DNA from 3 places in the Pantoea sp. X-Soil-YNGN-785 genome. Region 1 is predicted to be linked to each of the others. Evidence: predicted binding sites of a transcription regulator. Region 1 holds the regulator's gene; each other region holds the start of a gene.
The links. The regulator CRP, encoded in region 1, controls carbon source genes, mostly activating them, when cyclic AMP is high. The targets are predictions, from matches to a motif close to ATGTGANNNNNNTCACAT.
Positions count from the first base shown of each region.

Region 2: a site for CRP is predicted at 1,706-1,723, ahead of yrbN (protein YrbN). Genes of this name have one in related genera too.
Region 3: a site for CRP is predicted at 1,568-1,585, ahead of AC6I8E_RS01400 (YjcB family protein). Genes of this name have one in related genera too.

Region 1 covers NZ_AP035942.1:3,606,235-3,612,727, forward strand. Annotated here, with positions in the region: gene AC6I8E_RS16845 (hydrolase) at 1-502, shown strand, start outside; gene AC6I8E_RS16850 (YheU family protein) at 507-725, shown strand; gene AC6I8E_RS16855 (phosphoribulokinase) at 787-1,656, shown strand; gene AC6I8E_RS16860 (OsmC family protein) at 2,176-2,580, opposite strand; gene crp (cAMP-activated global transcriptional regulator CRP) at 2,884-3,516, shown strand; gene AC6I8E_RS16870 (YccS/YhfK family putative transporter) at 3,574-5,649, shown strand; gene argD (bifunctional acetylornithine/succinyldiaminopimelate transaminase) at 5,651-6,493, opposite strand, start outside.
Region 2 covers NZ_AP035942.1:478,034-484,526, reverse strand. Annotated here, with positions in the region: gene AC6I8E_RS02150 (DEAD/DEAH family ATP-dependent RNA helicase) at 1-1,626, opposite strand, end outside; gene yrbN (protein YrbN) at 1,643-1,693, opposite strand; gene nlpI (lipoprotein NlpI) at 1,805-2,689, opposite strand; gene pnp (polyribonucleotide nucleotidyltransferase) at 2,819-4,954, opposite strand; gene rpsO (30S ribosomal protein S15) at 5,265-5,534, opposite strand; gene truB (tRNA pseudouridine(55) synthase TruB) at 5,666-6,493, opposite strand, start outside.
Region 3 covers NZ_AP035942.1:318,620-325,112, forward strand. Annotated here, with positions in the region: gene AC6I8E_RS01390 (oligosaccharide flippase family protein) at 1-167, shown strand, start outside; gene AC6I8E_RS01395 (ATP-grasp fold amidoligase family protein) at 176-1,126, shown strand; gene AC6I8E_RS01400 (YjcB family protein) at 1,181-1,462, opposite strand; gene soxS (superoxide response transcriptional regulator SoxS) at 1,718-2,143, opposite strand; gene soxR (redox-sensitive transcriptional activator SoxR) at 2,244-2,729, shown strand; gene AC6I8E_RS01415 (glutathione S-transferase family protein) at 2,769-3,434, shown strand; gene AC6I8E_RS01420 (NCS2 family permease) at 3,794-5,143, shown strand; gene AC6I8E_RS01425 (Na+/H+ antiporter) at 5,289-6,493, shown strand, end outside.

The DNA.
Region 1 (6,493 bases):
AGTGGATGCAGGCGTCATTGTCTCCGCCCCGCTGCTGCTGGAGCCGTGTAGCGTAAAACTGGAACGCGGCTTCTCACGCTTCTATCAATACTATTTGCTGGCGCAGCTGAAGAAAAATGCCCGCCGTAAACTGCACGCCTGGCCGGATACGCTGCCGGTTAATCTGGCGCAGCTAAAAGCACTGCGGCGACTGCGCGATTTTGATGATGCGATTACTGCCCGTGCCCACGGTTTTGTCGATGCAGCCGATTACTATCATCGTGCCAGCGCCATGCCCTGGCTGAAGCACGCAGAGAAACCGCTGCTGATCATCCACGCCAAAGACGATCCTTTTATGAGTGATGAGGTGATCCCGCACAGCAGCCAATTATCTGCCACTATTACTTATCAACTGACACCACACGGCGGCCACGTCGGTTTTGTCGGCGGGACATTACGCCAGCCCGAAATGTGGCTGGAACAGCGCATCCCGCAGTGGATCGCCCCTTTTCTGGATAACTGATCTCGTGATTATTCCCTGGCAACAGGTCTCTCCTGAGACCCTTGAAAATCTGATTGAAACCTTTGTGCTGCGAGAAGGCACTGACTATGGCGAGCATGAACGTAGTCTGCTGGACAAGGTGGCTGATGTGCGACGCCAGCTGGAAACCGGTGAAGTGGTGCTGGTATGGTCGGAACTGCATGAATCGGTCAATATCATGCCGCGCAAAGAATTTCGTGGCTGATGCACCCGGCACCCTTTCATGATAACAATGCTCATCGTCCGACCTCACAGGGAGCTTTTCTATGTCTGCACGTCATCCCATTATCGCGGTGACCGGTTCCAGCGGCGCAGGAACCACCACTACCAGCCTGGCATTCCGCAAAATCTTTCAGCAGCTTGACCTGCATGCGGCGGAGCTTGAAGGTGACAGCTTTCATCGCTTTACCCGCCCGGAAATGGATATGGCGATTCGTAAGGCGCGCGATCTGGGACGTCATGTCAGCTACTTCGGCCCGGAAGCCAATGACTTTGGCCTGCTGGAGCAGAGTTTTAAAGAGTATGGTCACAGCGGGCAGGGGCAGTCGCGTAAATATCTGCACACCTACGATGAGGCGGTGCCGTGGAACCAGGTGCCCGGCACCTTTACGCCCTGGCAGCCGTTACCGCAGAACACCGATATTCTCTTCTATGAAGGGCTGCACGGCGGTGTGGTGACGGCGCAGCACAACGTGGCGGAACAGGTCGATCTGCTGGTGGGTGTGGTACCGATTGTTAACCTGGAGTGGATTCAGAAGCTGGTGCGCGACACCGGCGAGCGCGGTCATTCACGTGAAGCAGTGATGGATTCCGTGGTGCGCTCAATGGAAGATTACATCAACTACATCACGCCCCAGTTTTCACGCACCCATATCAACTTTCAGCGCGTTCCAACCATTGATACCTCCAACCCGTTCGCAGCCCGCGCCATTCCGTCACTGGATGAGAGCTTTGTCGTGATTCACTTTCAGGGGCTGGAGGACATTGACTTCCCGTACCTGCTGGCAATGCTGCAGGGTTCGTTTATTTCGCACATAAATACGCTGGTGGTGCCTGGCGGCAAAATGGGGCTGGCGATGGAGTTGATCATGGGCCCGCTGGTGAAGCGGCTGATGGAAGGTAAACGGATTGAGTAAGAGGCCAGCAAAAAACCCTCAGATAGCAGATGCCTTTCGCAAAAATGTCAAACCGGCTTTTCTGCGGATAAAGGCTTACTGCTGAGCAGGCTTCAGGGAGCATACGCCTTTCGCAAAGATGCAAAACCGCCATCCCTGGCCCGCTATGCTTTGCTACAGGCGTATGCTCCCTTCGCTTCACGTCCGGCAACCGCATCCGGTTTCAGTAAGACCGCTACAGACAAACCATGGGCACAAAGAATCTGACAGCAATAGATAAGCTCAACACGCAGGGAACCGGGTCAGAAGAGGAAAGCGTCCCGCGCCAGGGACAAAAACGCCGGGAGCGTTTTTGAACAACGCAACGCGTTGGCCCGGCTACGGACGCACCTCAGGGATGAGGTGCGTAATTGCGCGGGCCGAGCATGCCATGGATGGCGGTTTTTGCGTCTTTCCGATCTGACCCGGTTCTCTGCGCAGGCACAGTCTTAAAGCAACCTGCAGCAGACACTGGAAGTGAAGTTAGCAGGTCTGCAATGACTACAGCTCAACCACCTCATAGCTATGCGTAATCGTCACACCTTTACCCAGCATGATGGCCACAGAGCAATATTTTTCCGCCGAAAGATCGACGGCGCGTGAGACCGCTTTATCCTGGAGCGCTTTTCCACTCACGATAAAATGCAGGTTGATGTGCGTAAAGATTCGCGGCGCCTCTTCACGACGTTCTGAGGTCAGTTTTACTTCACAATCAGCCACATCGTTGCGGCCTTTTTGCAGAATTGAAACCACGTCAATCGCGCTGCATCCGCCCGCCGCCATCAGCACCATCTCCATTGGGCTGGGCGCTTTATCACCCGAATTCCCATCCATCAGTATCTGATGGCCGGATGAGGATTCTCCGAGGAATGTCAGCCCTTCTACCCATTTCACTCTTGCCTGCATGATTTTTGCTCCGGAATACGCTGTTTTGTCGCCAGAGTACGCTTTCACCTGGTAAACAGCAATCCAGAGAAATCCGCCCGTAGCTGAAGCGAGACAACAGAAGACAGTCGGCAAAAGCTGTGCTACAAACAGTGCTGAAAATATTTTTCGTCACCCGATGGCGAAGCCGGGAAGAATGATGCGCACTGCGCCTGATGCGGCCCGAATAATTTCCTGAAAAGGAAACGCTTGAAGCTTTCACCGCCTGACAGGGAAAACTGCCCCCTGTATTTTGGGCACGATTACAACAGAGGATAATAGCGAATGGTTCTCGGCAAACCGCAAACAGACCCTACACTCGAATGGTTCCTGTCCCATTGCCATATTCACAAGTATCCATCCAAAAGTACGCTGATTCACCAAGGTGAAAAAGCAGAAACGCTTTACTACATCGTGAAAGGTTCCGTCGCGGTTCTGATTAAAGATGAAGAAGGCAAAGAGATGATTCTTTCCTACCTGAATCAGGGCGATTTTATTGGTGAGCTTGGCCTGTTCGAAGAAGGTCAGGAGCGCAGCGCCTGGGTACGTGCGAAAAGCGCGTGCGAAGTAGCGGAGATTTCTTACAAGAAATTCCGTCAGCTGATCCAGGTTAACCCCGACATCCTGATGCGACTCTCCTCGCAGATGGCGCGTCGCCTGCAGGTCACGTCTGAAAAAGTGGGTAATCTCGCTTTCCTCGATGTCACCGGACGCATTGCACAGACTCTGCTTAACCTGGCGAAGCAGCCAGATGCCATGACGCATCCCGACGGCATGCAAATTAAAATCACTCGTCAGGAAATTGGCCAGATTGTGGGTTGTTCACGTGAAACCGTGGGCCGTATTTTGAAGATGCTGGAAGATCAGAACCTGATCTCCGCACACGGCAAAACTATCGTCGTTTACGGCACCCGCTAATTCCTGTCATCCACGGCGTGATGGCAACATCACGCCGTTATTGTTTGTGTTGGGCCGATGTGGCGTCGAATCATTTACCATCCTGAAGTTAACTACGCCTTGCGACAAACGCTGGTGCTCTGTCTGCCGGTGGCGCTGGGCTGGCTGGCTGGCGACCTGCAAAAAGGTCTGCTGTTCTCGTTAGTGCCCGCCTGCTGCAATATCGCCGGTCTTGATACTCCGCATAAACGCTTCTTCAAACGTCTGATTGTAGGCGGCAGCCTGTTTGCCCTCGGCAGTTTTCTGATCCAGTGGCTCACCCTGCATGCGATTCCACTGCCGCTGATCCTCTTCGCTATGCCTTTGCTGCTTGGCGTCACCGGTGAGATCAGCCCGCTGCATGGTCGCCTGCTGCCCGGCACCCTTATTGCCGCCATCTTTACCCTCAGCCTGATTGGCCGCATGCCCATCTATGTCACTCCGCTGCTCTATATCGGCGGCACGCTCTGGTATGGGGTATTTAACTGGTTCTGGTTCTGGCTGTGGAAAGAGCAGCCGATGCGTGAGAGCCTGAGCCTGATCTACCGCGAGCTGGCCAACTACTGCGACGCCAAATATACCCTTCTGACGCAGCTGACCGATCCCGAAAAAGCGCTGCCGCCGCTGCTGGCTCACCAGCAGAAAGTGGTCGATCTGATCAACACCTGTTATCAGCAGATGCACATGCTGTCGGCAAGCCGCGATCACAGCCATAAGCGGCTGACGCGCGCTTTTCAGGTGGCACTCGATCTGCAGGAGCATATCTCGGTCAGCCTGCACCGCCCGGAAGAGGTGCAAAAGCTGGTGGAGCAGAGCCATGCTGAAGCGGTGATCCGCTGGAATGCCAAAACCATCTCGGCCCGACTGCGGGTACTGGCGGATAACATCCTTTATCACCAGTTACCCGACCGCTTTGCGATGGATAAACAGCTCGGCGCGCTGGAGAAAATCGCCCATCAGCACCCCGATAATCCGGTGGGTAACTTCTGTCTTTATCACTTCAACCGCATTGCGCGCGTGCTGCGCACCCAGAAGCCGCTTTACCAGCGCGACCTGATGGCAGACCGCCAGCGCCGCCTGCCGCTGTTACCGGCGCTGCGCAGTTATCTCTCGTTTCGCTCGTCGGCGCTGCGCACGGCGGGTCGCTTTGCGGTGATGCTGATGCTGGGCAGTGCGCTGGCGCTGTTCTTCAACATCCCTAAGCCCTACTGGATCCTGATGACCATTATGTTCGTCAGCCAGAACGGCTACAGCGCTACCCGCGTCCGTATCCAGCACCGGGCGCTGGGCACCTTTGCAGGACTGGTGATTGCGGCTGCCACGCTGCGGCTGGCGGTGCCGGAGTCACTGGTACTGCTGATCATGCTGGCGATCACCTTTATCAGCTATCGCTTTACCCGCCAGTTCTATGGCTGGTCGATGATTGGTTTTACGGTCACGGCGGTTTACTCGCTGCAACTGCTGTCACTGAATGGCGCACAGTTTCTGCTGCCGCGACTGATGGATACGCTGATGGGCTGTCTGATCGCCTTTGGCGGGATGCTGTGGCTGTGGCCGCAGTGGCAGAGCGGCTTACTGCGGCAAAACGCCCACGACGCGCTGGAAACCTATCAGGATGCGCTGCGGCTCTTGCTGGGCGATGAACAGTCGCCAGAGAAACTGGCTTATCAGCGCGTGAAAGTGAATCAGGCACACAATGCGCTGTTTAACTCACTGAATCAGGCGATGCAGGAACCGGCATTCAACTCCCGCTATCTGAGTGATATGCGGCTCTGGGTCACCCACAGTCAGTTTATCGTCGAGCATATCAATGCGATAACGATTCTGGCGCGCGAGCACACGATGCTGACCGCCTCGCTGGCTCAACGCTATCTGCAATCCTGCGAAATTGCGCTGCAGCGGTGTCAGCAGCGGCTGGAATATGATGGTGAAAGCTCACAGGTGAATCTGCTGGATGACCTGGAGAACATCAGTGAAGGACCGATCACGGTGGTGGAACAGCATGTGCGGCGCATTCTCGATCACCTGAGCGTGATGTACACCATTTCATCGCTGGCGTGGAACCAGCGACCGCAACATGGCCGCTGGCTAATCAGACGCTTACGTAAAAACTAAGCTAGCCGTTGAGCACTTTGCCGACGGCGGTGGCGAAGCGGCGCATGCCCTCTTCAATGTCAGCAGGTTCGATGATCAGCGACGGAGCAAAGCGCATCACATCGGTGCCCGCCACCAGCACCATCACCCCTTCAGCGGCAGCTGCATTCAGAATGTCGCGCGACCTGCCGGCATGCTGAGGTTTCAGCGCCGCGCCAATCAGCAGACCTTTGCCGCGAATGTCACTGAACAGGTCATACTTCGCGTCGATGGCCTGTAGCGCCGTAACAAAGTGCTGGCGACGCATCTCAACGCCCGCCAGCACGTCTGGCGTATTGATGATATCCAGCGCCGTTTCGGCGATGGCGCAGGCCAGCGGATTACCGCCATAGGTGGTGCCATGCACGCCTGGTGCCATAGTCGAAGCGATCTCATTGGTGGTCAGCATGGCGCTCACCGGGAAACCGCCGCCCAGCGCTTTGGCTGAGGTCAGAATATCGGGCTGGACGCCATAATGCTCATAGGCGAACAGTTTGCCGCTACGTCCCATACCGCTCTGCACTTCGTCCAGTACCAGCAGCGCCTGATGCTGATCGCAAAGTGCACGCAGTCCCTGCATAAATTCCTGCGTCGCGGGCATGACGCCGCCCTCACCCTGAATCGGTTCAACCACAATGGCGCAGGTGTGATCGTCAATGACCGCTTTCACGGCGTCCAGGTCATTGAACGGCACGTGGACAATATCCGCCGGTTTAGGGCCGAATCCATCAGAATATTTTGGCTGGCCGCCGACCGTAACGGTAAACAGCGTCCGGCCATGAAAGGCATTGTGAAACGCGATGATCTTACTTTTGAACGGGCTGTG
Region 2 (6,493 bases), 840 kb from region 1:
CATGCCTTTCGGCAGCTCGATAGTCGAGTGGTTACCGAACAGCTTGATGTTACCGATGTAACGGCTGCTGATGTCGCCTTCGTTAGCGATAGCGCCAACGATGTGACGAACTTCAACACCATCATCACGGCCCACTTCGATGCGGTACAGCTGCATTTCGCCAACGTCACGACGTTCGCGACGTGGACGATCGCCATCACGGCTGTCACGGCTTTCACGTGGGCCACGATCGCTACGCGCTTCACGGCTGTCACGACGGCCATCACGCTCGTCACGATCGCGGTATTCGCGACGTGCAGGACGTGGTGCTTCTGGTGGCAGAATCAGAGGACGTTCGCCCTGTGCCATCTTCAGCAGTGCGGCTGCCAGAGTTTCCAGATCCAGTTCATCTTCCGGCTGCATTTTAGTCAGCAGAGCACGGTACTGATCCAGATCGCTGCTTTCCAGCTGCTGCTGAACTTTAGCGGCAAACTTGGCCAGACGACGCTCACCCAGCAGTTCTGCGTTAGGCAGCTCGACTTCAGGAATAGTCAGCTTCATGGTACGTTCGATGTTGCGCAGCAGACGACGCTCGCGGTTCTCAACGAACAGCAGCGCACGGCCAGCACGACCGGCACGACCGGTACGGCCGATACGGTGAACGTATGATTCTGCATCCATCGGGATGTCGTAGTTTACAACCAGGCTGATACGCTCAACGTCCAGGCCACGGGCCGCAACGTCGGTTGCAATCAGGATGTCCAGACGACCATCTTTCAGGCGCTCCAGCGTCTGCTCACGCAGTGCCTGGTTCATATCACCGTTCAGCGCGGCGCTGTTATAGCCACTACGCTCCAGCGCTTCTGCCACTTCCAGCGTTGCGTTTTTAGTACGCACGAAGATGATGGCAGCATCAAAGTCTTCTGCTTCCAGGAAGCGAACCAGTGCGTCTGTTTTACGACCGTAAGCGGTCCAGTAACTCTGGCTGATGTCAGGACGCGTTGTCATGCTTGACTGAATACGCACTTCCTGTGGATCTTTCATGAAGCGTTTGGTGATGCGACGAATCGCTTCCGGCATAGTTGCAGAGAACAGCGCAGTCTGATGACCGGCTGGAATCTGAGCCATGATGGTTTCAACGTCTTCGATGAAGCCCATACGCAGCATTTCATCAGCTTCATCCAGCACCAGACCGCGCAGGTTAGAGAGTTCTAACGTGCCGCGTTTCAGGTGGTCAAGCAGACGACCAGGGGTACCCACAACAACCTGTGGTCCCTGACGCAGAGCGCGCAGCTGCACGTCATAACGCTGGCCGCCGTAAAGGGCAACCACGTTCAGGCCACGCATGTGCTTAGAGAATTCAGTGATTGCTTCAGCAACCTGTACCGCCAGTTCGCGGGTCGGTGCCAGCACCAGGATCTGTGGTGCTTTAACAGTCGGGTCGATGTTGTTTAACAGCGGCAGAGAGAACGCCGCAGTTTTACCACTCCCGGTCTGCGCCATGCCTAACACGTCACGGCCCGCCAGCAGGTGAGGAATACACTCAGCCTGGATTGGGGATGGCTTTACGTAGCCCATGCCATTCAGTGATTCAAGGATGTCGGCGTTCAGGCCAAGGTCAGCAAAAGTGGTTTGAATATCAGTCATGTAGTACACGTGCCTCTTAGATTGCGGCGGCCAGTCTACATAACTCGTCGTGAAAACTTTCAGTCATTTTCATCAAAAAGTGTGAACCGGCTCAAATTAGAAGTTTTGACGAACAGAAAAGCCTTCATCCCTTAAGATGATGACTTAACAGGTTTTACAGGCAAATTAAGTTCGTCAGCTATTGCTGGTCAGATTCTGATAAATCGTCTTGTGCCTGGCCGAGTTGCGCCAGTTCCAACAATGCGTATCGGTGTTCAACAAAGTTGTTAACGTTGTTGGCCACCGCCAGTTTGAACAACGCTTTCGCGTCGTCCTTCTCCCCCAGACTTAGGTAGTACTTACCTAAATAGAAGTTGGTTTCACTGAGATGTTCAGCGAGCGAGGTGTTATCCGTTGCGTCCGCCTTGAGACTTTCCATCAACGTTTTCTCGTTGATATCTCCAAGGTAGAACTCGACAATATTCCATCCCCATTGGTCTCTGACCGCTTTGTCGTGACGCTGTTGAAGCGCGACTTTTGCCTTGTCGACATCCATCTCACGTTCAACGAGATAGAGCCACAGACTGCGGAAAGGATCGTTAGGATCGTCTTGATAAAACGCCAGCAGATCATCTTGCGCTAACTTGTATCGACCGCCGTAATAGAGGGCGATACCACGGTTTAAATGCGCATAGTTGTAAGTTGGATCAAGCTCAAGTACAGAATCGAACGCTTCATAGGCGGCATCAAAGTTGCCCGCCTGCGTTAAATATATGCCTAAGTAGTTAAACACTTCGGGCATATCTGGTCTTATAGACAGCGCTTGCGAAAAATCGTTCCGCGCTAATGCCCGCAGACCTAAACTATCATACAACACTCCGCGCTCATATAACAGCTGTGCGCGTTCATCATCGGTGAGAGCGCGACTGGCAAGAATTTGTTCCATGCGCGCCAGTATCACTTCCTGCTGCAGTGTGGGCTGTAAAGGCACTGCAAGAACTTCGTTCTTACGCCAATTGGAGTTGCTGCATCCTGCCAGCGTCAAAGCTGTCGCAACAAAACACCAGCGCAGAAAAGGCTTCATTTCCCACTCCCGAATACAAACATTGGGATAACCATCCTGTCATCCGCCTGCTGTGCACAAGGATTCCCGCCCTCGCGATGATACAAACGCCCCTCTCTGCCAGGCAAAGAGGGGCAAATCAGCAACGACTTATTCAGCGTCAGGCGTGGTCACCGCTGCAGCTTCTTCAGTCTGCGGCTTAGATTCTGTCGCTTCTTTGATGCTCAGACGTACGCGGCCCTGGCGATCCACTTCCATCACCTTAACCGGCACTTCCTGACCCATCTGCAGATAGTCAGTCACTTTCTCAACGCGCTTATCAGCGATTTGTGAAATGTGAACCAGACCTTCTTTACCGCCGCCGATAGCAACGAAGGCACCGAAGTCAACGATACGGGTCACTTTACCACTGTAAATGCGGCCCACTTCGATTTCTGCAGTGATCTCTTCGATACGACGAATCGCTTCTTTCGCTTTCAGACCATCGGTCGCAGCGATTTTCACGGTGCCGTCATCTTCGATTTCAATCGTCGTGCCGGTCTCTTCGGTCAGTGCACGAATCACTGAGCCGCCTTTACCGATCACATCTTTGATCTTGTCAGAGCTGATTTTGATGGTGTAAATGCGTGGAGCGAATTCAGAAATCTCGGTACGCGGTGTGCTGATAGCCTGTTCCATGACGCCCAGAATGTGCAGACGCGCACCCTTGGCCTGGTTCAGGGCTTCCTGCATGATTTCACGCGTGATGCCTTCGATTTTGATGTCCATCTGCAGCGCGGTGATACCTTCACGGCTACCGGCTACTTTGAAGTCCATGTCGCCCAGGTGATCTTCGTCGCCCAGAATGTCTGACAGAACGACAAACTTCTCATCTTCTTTTACCAGACCCATTGCGATACCGGCAACGGCGGCTTTGATTGGCACACCTGCATCCATCAGCGCCAGTGAGGCACCGCAGACAGAGGCCATTGAAGAGGAGCCATTAGATTCAGTGATTTCAGACACCACACGCACGGTGTAAGGGAAATCTTCCGCTTTAGGCATTACCGCTAACACACCGCGCTTCGCCAGACGACCGTGACCAATCTCACGACGCTTCGGCGAACCGACCATGCCGGTTTCACCGACAGAGTATGGAGGGAAGTTGTAATGGAACAGGAAGCTGTCGGTACGTTCGCCCATCAGCTCATCCAGGTTCTGCGCATCACGGGTAGTACCCAGCGTTGCCGTAACCAGTGCCTGTGTCTCACCACGGGTGAACAGTGATGAACCGTGAGTACGTGGCAATACGCCAGTACGCACGTCCAGACCGCGGATCATATCTTTTTCACGGCCATCGATACGTGGCTCGCCATTCAGGATGCGGGTACGAACGACGGTTTTTTCGAGGCTATGCACGATGTCGCCGATTTCTGAACCATCCAGCGTTTCATCTTCAGCCAGCAGCGCAGCAATGGTTTCGTCTTTGATGACGCCAACCTGCGCGTAACGCTCCTGCTTGTCAGTGATGCGGTAAGCATCGCTGATGCGCGCTTCTGCCAGGGCAGCAACACGAGAAATCAGCGGGGTGTTAGCCGCTTCTGGTTGCCAGTCCCAGCGTGGTTTGCCGGCTTCAGCCACCAGAGCATTGATGTTTTCGATAACGATCTGCTGCTGGTCATGGCCAAAGACCACGGCACCCAGCATCTGCTCTTCTGACAGGATCTCAGCTTCAGATTCAACCATCAGTACGGCATTCTGCGTACCGGCAACGACCAGATCCAGACGAGACTGTTTCAGCTCATCTGCGGTTGGGTTCAGAACATATTGATCGTTGATGTAACCGACACGCGCAGCACCAATCGGGCCATTAAACGGCAGACCAGAAAGCGCCAGTGCAGCAGAGGCACCAATCATTGCAACGATGTCCGGATGAACCTGTGGGTTAACAGACACCACGGTCGCAATAACCTGAACTTCGTTAACAAAGCCTTCCGGGAACAGCGGGCGAATCGGGCGGTCAATCAGACGCGAAATCAGGGTTTCGCCTTCGCTTGGACGGCCTTCACGACGGAAGAAGCTGCCTGGGATACGACCAGCAGCGTAAGTACGCTCCTGATAGTTCACGGTCAGTGGGAAGAAGTCCTGACCTGGTTTAGATTTTTTCTGACCTACGACAGTGACGAACACTGCAGTATCGTCCATGCTCACCATCACAGCGGCTGTCGCCTGGCGAGCCATCATGCCGGTTTCCAGCGTGACGGTATGTTGACCATATTGGAATTTGCGTACGATCGGATTCAGCAAAATCAAAGTCCTTAACTTCGGGGCTGGGCTATCTGTAGCCCGCCATTGATTACCAATCTTCAGCTGCATCCTCGCGACTAATGACAACCCTCGACCGCCCCTGCGGTAAAGCCTCTCATTAGCCGCGCGAAATTCTGCAAACTAAAGATCACACTAAGCAACAATACATCAGTTTGGCCCGGATTGCTGCCGATTGCTCGAAAAAAGGGGCCATAAAGGCCCCCTCTTCACGAAACTCGCACAAATCTGATCGTAAGCTGCACACAGTGCAAAAGCTCGCATAATGCCCCGACGATCAGATTCTTCAGACTTAGCGACGCAGACCGAGACTTTCGATCAGGCTGCTGTAGCGTGCAACGTCTTTACGCTTCAGGTAGTCCAGCAGCTTACGACGCTGAGATACCATGCGCAGCAGACCGCGGCGGCTGTGGTGATCTTTTTTGTGCTCAGAGAAGTGACCCTGCAGATGGGTAATCTGCGCGGTCAACAGGGCAACCTGAACTTCAGTTGAACCGCTGTCGTTAGCACCACGGCCATATTTAGCAACGATCTCTGCTTTAGCTTCTACGCTTAGAGACATAATAAACTCCAGTAATAAATGAATGTATGGGTGCCGATCTCTAATTCAGCATCCCGCTTTAAAGCCGCGCTATTCTACTCTGCGCCCGATAGCAACGCAAATGCCCCATCAGCGAAAAGTGAACGCCTGGCTTAATCCTGATACTCAACCACTAAACGACGTGGCGCAAGACGGCCATCATCGGCAATTTCTGCCATACCGATAAATTTACGTGCTTCGCCTTCCGATACCCTGACCAGCCCGTGCGCAGGCGCATTGCTGGCCTGCACCGGCTGTCCCTGGCGGAAAAAATCTGCCACGGCGGGCGGGATATTTACTTCAGGGAAATCAGAAGCGGGACTGTCCATCGGCAACAACAGCGGATCGAGCTGCGTTTCCAGTGGGATGCCCGCTTCTGTGGCTTCCGCCAGCAGGGTATTGAGCTGTTCCAGCGTCACCATCCGTTCATACGGATAACGGGCAACCTGTACACGACGCAGCATGATGACATGCGCACCGCATCCCAGCTTTTCGCCCAGATCATCGATGATGGTACGGATATAGGTGCCTTTGGAGCAGTGAATTTCCAGCTCCAGCTCATTATCCTGCCAGCGAATAAACTGCAGCTCATAGACCGTGATCGGGCGCGGTTCACGCTCAATCACAATGCCCTGACGCGCATATTCATACAGCGGACGACCCTGATGCTTCAGCGCTGAAAACATTGATGGCACCTGCAGCGTGTCGCCGCGGAAGCTCTCAAGGGCGCTATCCAGATCGGCCTGATTGAAGCTGACCGGACGCGTCTGCACGATGTTGCCATCGGCGTCTGACGTGTCAGTGCGTTCGCCCAGTCGGGCAATCACACGGTAGCGTTTGTCGGAATCGAGCAGATACTGCGAAAACTTGGTCGCTTCACCCAGGCAGATTGGCAACATGCCGGTGGCCAGTGGATCAAGCGCGCCGGTATGGCCTGCGCG
Region 3 (6,493 bases), 680 kb from region 1:
GTCTGCCGCTCTCCTGGTGGTTGATCCAGGGTCACGGCATCATGGGGGCCGCGTGGAGCGTTTTCCTTTCAGAACTTTTGTCCCTGACCGTAATGAATTACTTCTTTAAAAACGGCGTCATTCAAAAGATTCAGGTTTCCTCACTCAACTACAAAACATACAAATGAGGTCAGATATGCTCAAGTTGAAAGAAGAACTCAGAAAAAGTGTGCAGTACTTTATCAAGAAGATGCCCTGGGCTTATCAGGACCGCATCTACTACTTCCATAAGTTCAGAAAGCTGCCCAATCTGCGTCAGCCAAAAGTGTTCAACGAGAAGGTGTTGTACCGTAAGTTTATCTTCGGCGATTACCAGAACTACGGTCGTCTGTCAGATAAGTACTCGGTGCGCGAATTCATTGCTGAAAAAATCGGTAATGAATACCTGATCCCGCTGGTACACGAAACCACTGACCCGACCACGCTGAACAGCCTGCCTTGCTGGAAGGGAACGGTGATCAAGCCGAACCACGCTTCCAACATGGTAGAAATTCTGCTGGAAGAGCCGGACGCGTTGCGCAAGCAGCAGATCATTCATGACTGCTATCGCTGGCTGAAGACCGACTTCGCCAACGAAGCGCGTGAGATTCACTATCGCTACATCAAGCCACGCATCCTGGTTGAGAAGTACATTGGTGATGGCAAAAGCGCGCCGATCGATTACAAGTTTCATATGTTCAACAAGCGTGATGGCCGGTTCGAATATGTGCTGCAGGTGATCTACAACCGCTGTCAGCCGCTGCTGTCGATGAATTTCTACGTGAATAACCTCAATGAGGCCTATCACAAGATTCGCGATACCGGTCTGGATGTTTCACCGATTATGCCGTCACTGGAACATGCGCTCGAACTGAGCAAAAAGCTGGCCAGTGATTTCGACTACGTGCGTGTGGACTGGTATATCCATGACGAGCACATCTACTTTGGCGAACTGACCTTCACCCCAGGTGCAGGGCTGGTTACCGGATTGGATCGTGGTTTAAACCAGATGATGGGAGATATGTGGATTCAGGACCGCCGCGGAACGCAGAGCCCGGGCGTTACAGTGCAGGATGTTAATATCCCTGCCATGTTGAAGAAAATTTAAGTTCACACAGCAATATAAAAAACCCCGCTAAGCGGGGTTTTTTATGCGTAAAAATCAGGGCATCGGCCAGTCAGCAGGCGCCTGGCTCATCGCATCAATAAAGGCGTGCTTTGAGATTTCCACGAAGTTGTGCACGTTTTCCATGCTCAGGGTAATGCCCATCAGACCGGTAACAAACCAGCAGGTCATGCCTAAACCAATCCCGCCACACATAAAGGCCATCACGTGACGGCTGTCCTGACGAAGTTTGGTTTTCAGGGTGCTGGCAAAAAACATCATGATTGCGCTCAGCAGTTCCCAACGCATAACAAGAAAACTGGCGGTTAACGTAGCCATCGGCCGGACCTCAATATCAGTAAGTATTCCTGACAATCTGCGGACATCACCGGCGACAAAAAAGTGTGTCAGGTAGGACTTTTTTGCCGTCAACCCAGGTTCAAAGTGTGACTTGGGTCACATTATATCACCCGATTTTAAATTTTGAACAAAATTTGACTCTTGTATGGTAGTGACGTGCGGAAAAAGTGAGCAGCAGAAGAAGAACGGCGGGGGAAATCAGGCAGATGCGCCCGGAGCGGGCGCAGCAAAGAATTAACGGACCGGGCAGCACTCGCCGGTGGTGCGCTGGGTAAAGCTGGTAATGCCGTCGTTACAGCCAAAACTCAGCAGGCGAGGGCGCTGAATCGCCTGGCGGCGCATGGTGTGGCGGTAAGCTGTCGGGGTCTGTGAAAACTGACGACGAAACACCCTGGAGAAGGTCTGCTGCGAGTCATAGCCATATTGCATCGCGATATCAAACACCGGACGCTGTGTCTGCGATAGCGCTTCTGCGGCCAGCGTCAGGCGGCGCTCACGAATATAGCCACCCAGCGTCTGTTTCGTCACGGAACGGAACATACGCTGCAGGTGCCATTTCGAATAGCCTGATTTTGCCGCAACCTCATCAATCGACAGGCTCTTATCGAGGTTCTGGTCAATCCAGTCCGTCAGGGAATGAATGATCTCTTCTTGCATCATGGCCTCATCCTTCTGGTGCTTAATAAGGGGTAATGGGAGTTTAGGGGTTTCAATGGAGAAGGAGTATAATTCCTCAAGTTAACTTGAGGTAAAGGGTCTGATGAAAAAAGAACGCAACTATCCAAAACCGGTTTTAACACCCGGTGAAGTGGCGCGCCGCAGCGGTGTGGCGGTCTCGGCGCTGCACTTTTATGAAACCAAAGGCCTCATTTTCAGCACCCGTAACAGCGGTAATCAGCGCCGTTACAGCCGCGACGTGCTGCGACGCGTGGCGATCATCAAGATTGCGCAGCGCATTGGCATCCCGCTGGCGACGGTCAGCGACAGTCTTGACCACATTCCGCCCGATAAGCGCATGTCGACGACGGAATGGGATGCGCTGACCCGGCACTGGCGCGAAGAGCTGGATAAGCGCATTGAAACCCTGACTCGCCTGCGCAATGACCTGGATGGCTGTATCGGCTGCGGCTGCCTGTCGATGCGCGACTGTCCGCTGCGCAATCCTGGCGACCGGCTGGGTCAGCAGGGCTCGGGTGCAGTGCTGCTTGACCCGGAACAGGATGATAAACATCCGCCTGTGGAGTGATGTCTATACTTGGTGAAGGTCAACACACAGGGAATCATGATGATCACCGTTCACCATCTTGAAAAATCGCGCTCGCATCGGGTGCTGTGGCTGCTGGAAGAGCTGGAAGTGCCGTACCAGATTAAACACTATCAACGCGAACCCACCATGCTGGCCCCGGAGGCGCTGAAAAAAGTGCATCCACTGGGAAAATCGCCGGTCATTACTGACGGAAACCAGGTGGTAGCTGAATCGGGTGCTATTCTCGAATACCTTGAAGGGAAATATGATCGCGAATTCCGGCTGAAAGTGAGTGATGAGGCGTCACGGTTACAGTGCCGCTACTGGCTGCATTATGCTGAAGGCTCACTGATGCCGCTGCTGGTAATGAAGCTGATCTTCGGGCAGATGGGCAAAGCGCCGGTGCCGTGGCTGCTGCGTCCGGTCGGCGCGGCATTTGGCAAAGGGGTGCAGAAGGCGTTCCTGGATAAACAGCTTAAGCCGCACAGGCAGATGATCGAACAGCATCTGGCGGCGCATCCCTGGTTTGCCGGTGAGCGTTTTACCATTGCGGATATCCAGATGAGCTTTCCGCTGCTGGCACTGGCGCGCCGTGCCGGACTCAATCAGATGCCCGCCACCGGGAAATGGTTGCAGACGGTGCAGCAGCGCGCCGCCTGGCAACGCGCGATTGCGCAGGGCGGCGAGCTTTCGCTGCCAGGTTAATCGTCTCTCTCCACCGGCGCGTGCTGTACGATCACCGCTGCGCCGGTGTAAATCCTCTCTTTATATGACATTAAGTTTATGGCCTCAGCGTTTCAGACTGGCTTCAGCCGGGTGTCGGCCAGCCTGTTACGCCCAATCTTTATGCCAAAGAATCTCCCTCTTAGAGTTGAAAACGTGGCGCTAAACGCCGGATAATCGTATGCCTTTTTATCTGGCCGCTTTTGACGGCTAATTATCTGCGGCAAGGTAAACGTTTGCCTGGCGGGTTAATCCCGACAGTGACGCCGTTTACCCGCTTATTCCAGGGACAGCGATGGTCGCAGAGCGATCCACACAACAAAAATTTTTGAGGCTCAACTATGTCAACTGAATCACGCCCGGCCAGTGGAAAACTGGACGCCTGGTTCTCGATCTCGGCGCGCGGCAGCAGCGTGCGTCAGGAAATTCTGGCCGGACTCACCACCTTCCTGGCGATGGTTTACTCCGTCATCGTGGTACCAGGAATGCTGGGCAAAGCCGGTTTCTCCCCCTCCGCCGTGTTTGTCGCCACCTGTCTGGTCGCCAGCTTTGGTTCCATCCTTATGGGACTGTGGGCCAACCTGCCGATGGCGATTGGCTGTGCCATCTCCTTAACCGCCTTTACCGCTTTCAGTCTGGTGCTGGGTCAGCATATCAGCGTGCCGGTGGCGCTGGGCGCAGTGTTCCTGATGGGCCTGCTGTTTACGCTGATCTCCGTGACCGGCATTCGTGCCTGGATTTTGCGTAACCTGCCGATGGGCGTGGCGCACGGCACCGGCGTCGGGATTGGCCTGTTTTTGCTGCTCATCGCCGCTGATGGCGTGGGTCTGGTGGTAAAAAACCCGGCTCCGGGCCTGCCGGTAGCGCTGGGTCACTTCACCACTTTCCCGGTGATGATGACGCTGCTGGGACTGGCCGCGATTATCGGACTGGAGAAGCGCCGGGTACCGGGCGGCATCCTGCTGACCATTATCGCTATTTCGCTGCTGGGCCTGATCTTTGACCCGTCGGTGACATATCAGGGACTGTTTGCCCTGCCGAGCCTGCGTGACGCCAGCGGTCAGTCGCTGCTGTTCAGCCTCGACATCATGGGTGCGATGCAGCCTGTGGTGCTGCCCAGCGTGCTGGCACTGGTAATGACGGCGGTCTTTGACGCCACCGGCACCATCCGCGCGGTCGCAGGGCAGGCTAACCTGCTGGATAAACAGGGCCAGATTATCAATGGCGGTCGTGCGCTGACCAGCGACTCCGTCAGCAGCCTGTTCGCAGGTCTGGTAGGCGCGTCACCGGCTGCGGTTTACATCGAATCGGCGGCAGGAACGGCGGCGGGCGGTAAGACCGGCCTCACCGCGATTGTGGTGGGCCTGCTGTTCCTCGCCATCCTGTTTATGTCGCCGCTGGCTTATCTGGTTCCCGCTTACGCGACTGCGCCTGCACTCATGTATGTCGGTCTGTTGATGCTCAGTAACGTGGCGAAAGTCGACTTCGGTGATTTTGTCGATGCGATGTCGGGCCTGCTCACGGCGGTGATCATCGTGCTTACCTGCAACATCGTGACCGGCATCATGATCGGTTTCGCCAGCCTCGTAGTGGGGCGTCTGTTCGCCGGTGAATGGCGTAAGCTCAACGTCGGCACCGTGATCATTGCCGTCGCGCTGGTGGCGTTTTACGCCGGTGGCTGGGCGATCTGACTGTATAACCGGGCGTGCGACTGCGCGCCCGGAATTTTTCACTTTTTTCCCGCCCGGCGCACGCGTAGCTGACAACCTTCACCGCCGTTTGTTTTACACTTTAGCGCTTAACCAATGATTGAAAGAAACGACGCCTAAGGAAAGCATGGAAATCTTTTTTACTATTCTCATCATGACGCTGGTCGTGTCGCTCTCTGGCGTCGCGGCCCGCATTCTCCCTTTTCAGATCCCGTTGCCGCTGGTGCAGATCGCCGTAGGTGCGATGCTGGCCTGGCCCACGTTTGGTCTGCATGTCGACTTTGATCCGGAGCTGTTTCTGGTGCTGTTCATCCCGCCGCTGCTGTTCGCAGATGGCTGGAAAACGCCGATCAGTGAGTTCCTGCATCATGGTCGCGAGATCATCGGCTTAGCACTGGCGCTGGTGCTGATTACCGTGATCGGTATCGGCTATCTGATCTACTGGATGGTGCCAGGTATCCCGCTGATCCCCGCGTTTGCGCTGGCGGCGGTGCTGTCGCCGACCGATGCCGTGGCGCTCTCCGGCATTGTCGGTGAAGGCCGCATTCCCAAGAAGATTATGTCGATCGTGCAGGGTGAAGCCCTGATGAACGATGCATCGGGCCTGGTATCACTGAAGTTTGCCGTGGCCGTGGCCATGGGCACCATGGTATTTACCTGGGGCGGTGCCAGCGTTGAGTTCATGAAAGTCGCCATTGGCGGCCTGATTGCCGGTGTGGCCATCTGCTGGCTGTACGGGAAATCACTGCGCCTGTTCAGCCGCTGGAGCGGGGATGACCCGGCGACCCAGACCGTGCTGCTGCTGCTGCTGCCGTTCGCTTCTTACCTGATTGCCGAACATCTGGGTGTCTCAGGCATCCTGGCGGCCGTGGCTGCCGGTATGACTATTACCCGTTCCGGTATTATTCGTCAGGCACCGCTGGCTATGCGCCTGCGTGCTAACAGCGTCTGGCAGATGCTGGAATTCATCTTCAACGGCATGGTCTTCCTGATGCTGGGCCTGCAGCTGCCGGACATTCTGCAGACCTCTATCGACCAGGCGCAGGCCGACACCAACGTCGAGCTGTGGATGTTGTTCGCCGATATCGGGCTGGTCTATGCCGCGCTGATGCTGGTGCGTTTTGGCTGGCTGTGGATCATGCAGCGTCTGAGCAAACGTCTGTTGAAGAAGAAGCCGCTGGAGTTCGCTAACTACTCGCTGCGTGAGCTGTTGATCGCCACGTTTGCCGGGGTGCGCGGGGCGATTACCCTGGCGGGTGTGCTGTCAATTCCACTGTACCTCACCACGGGTGATCCCTTCCCGGCGCGCTATGAGCTGGTGTTTATCGCCAC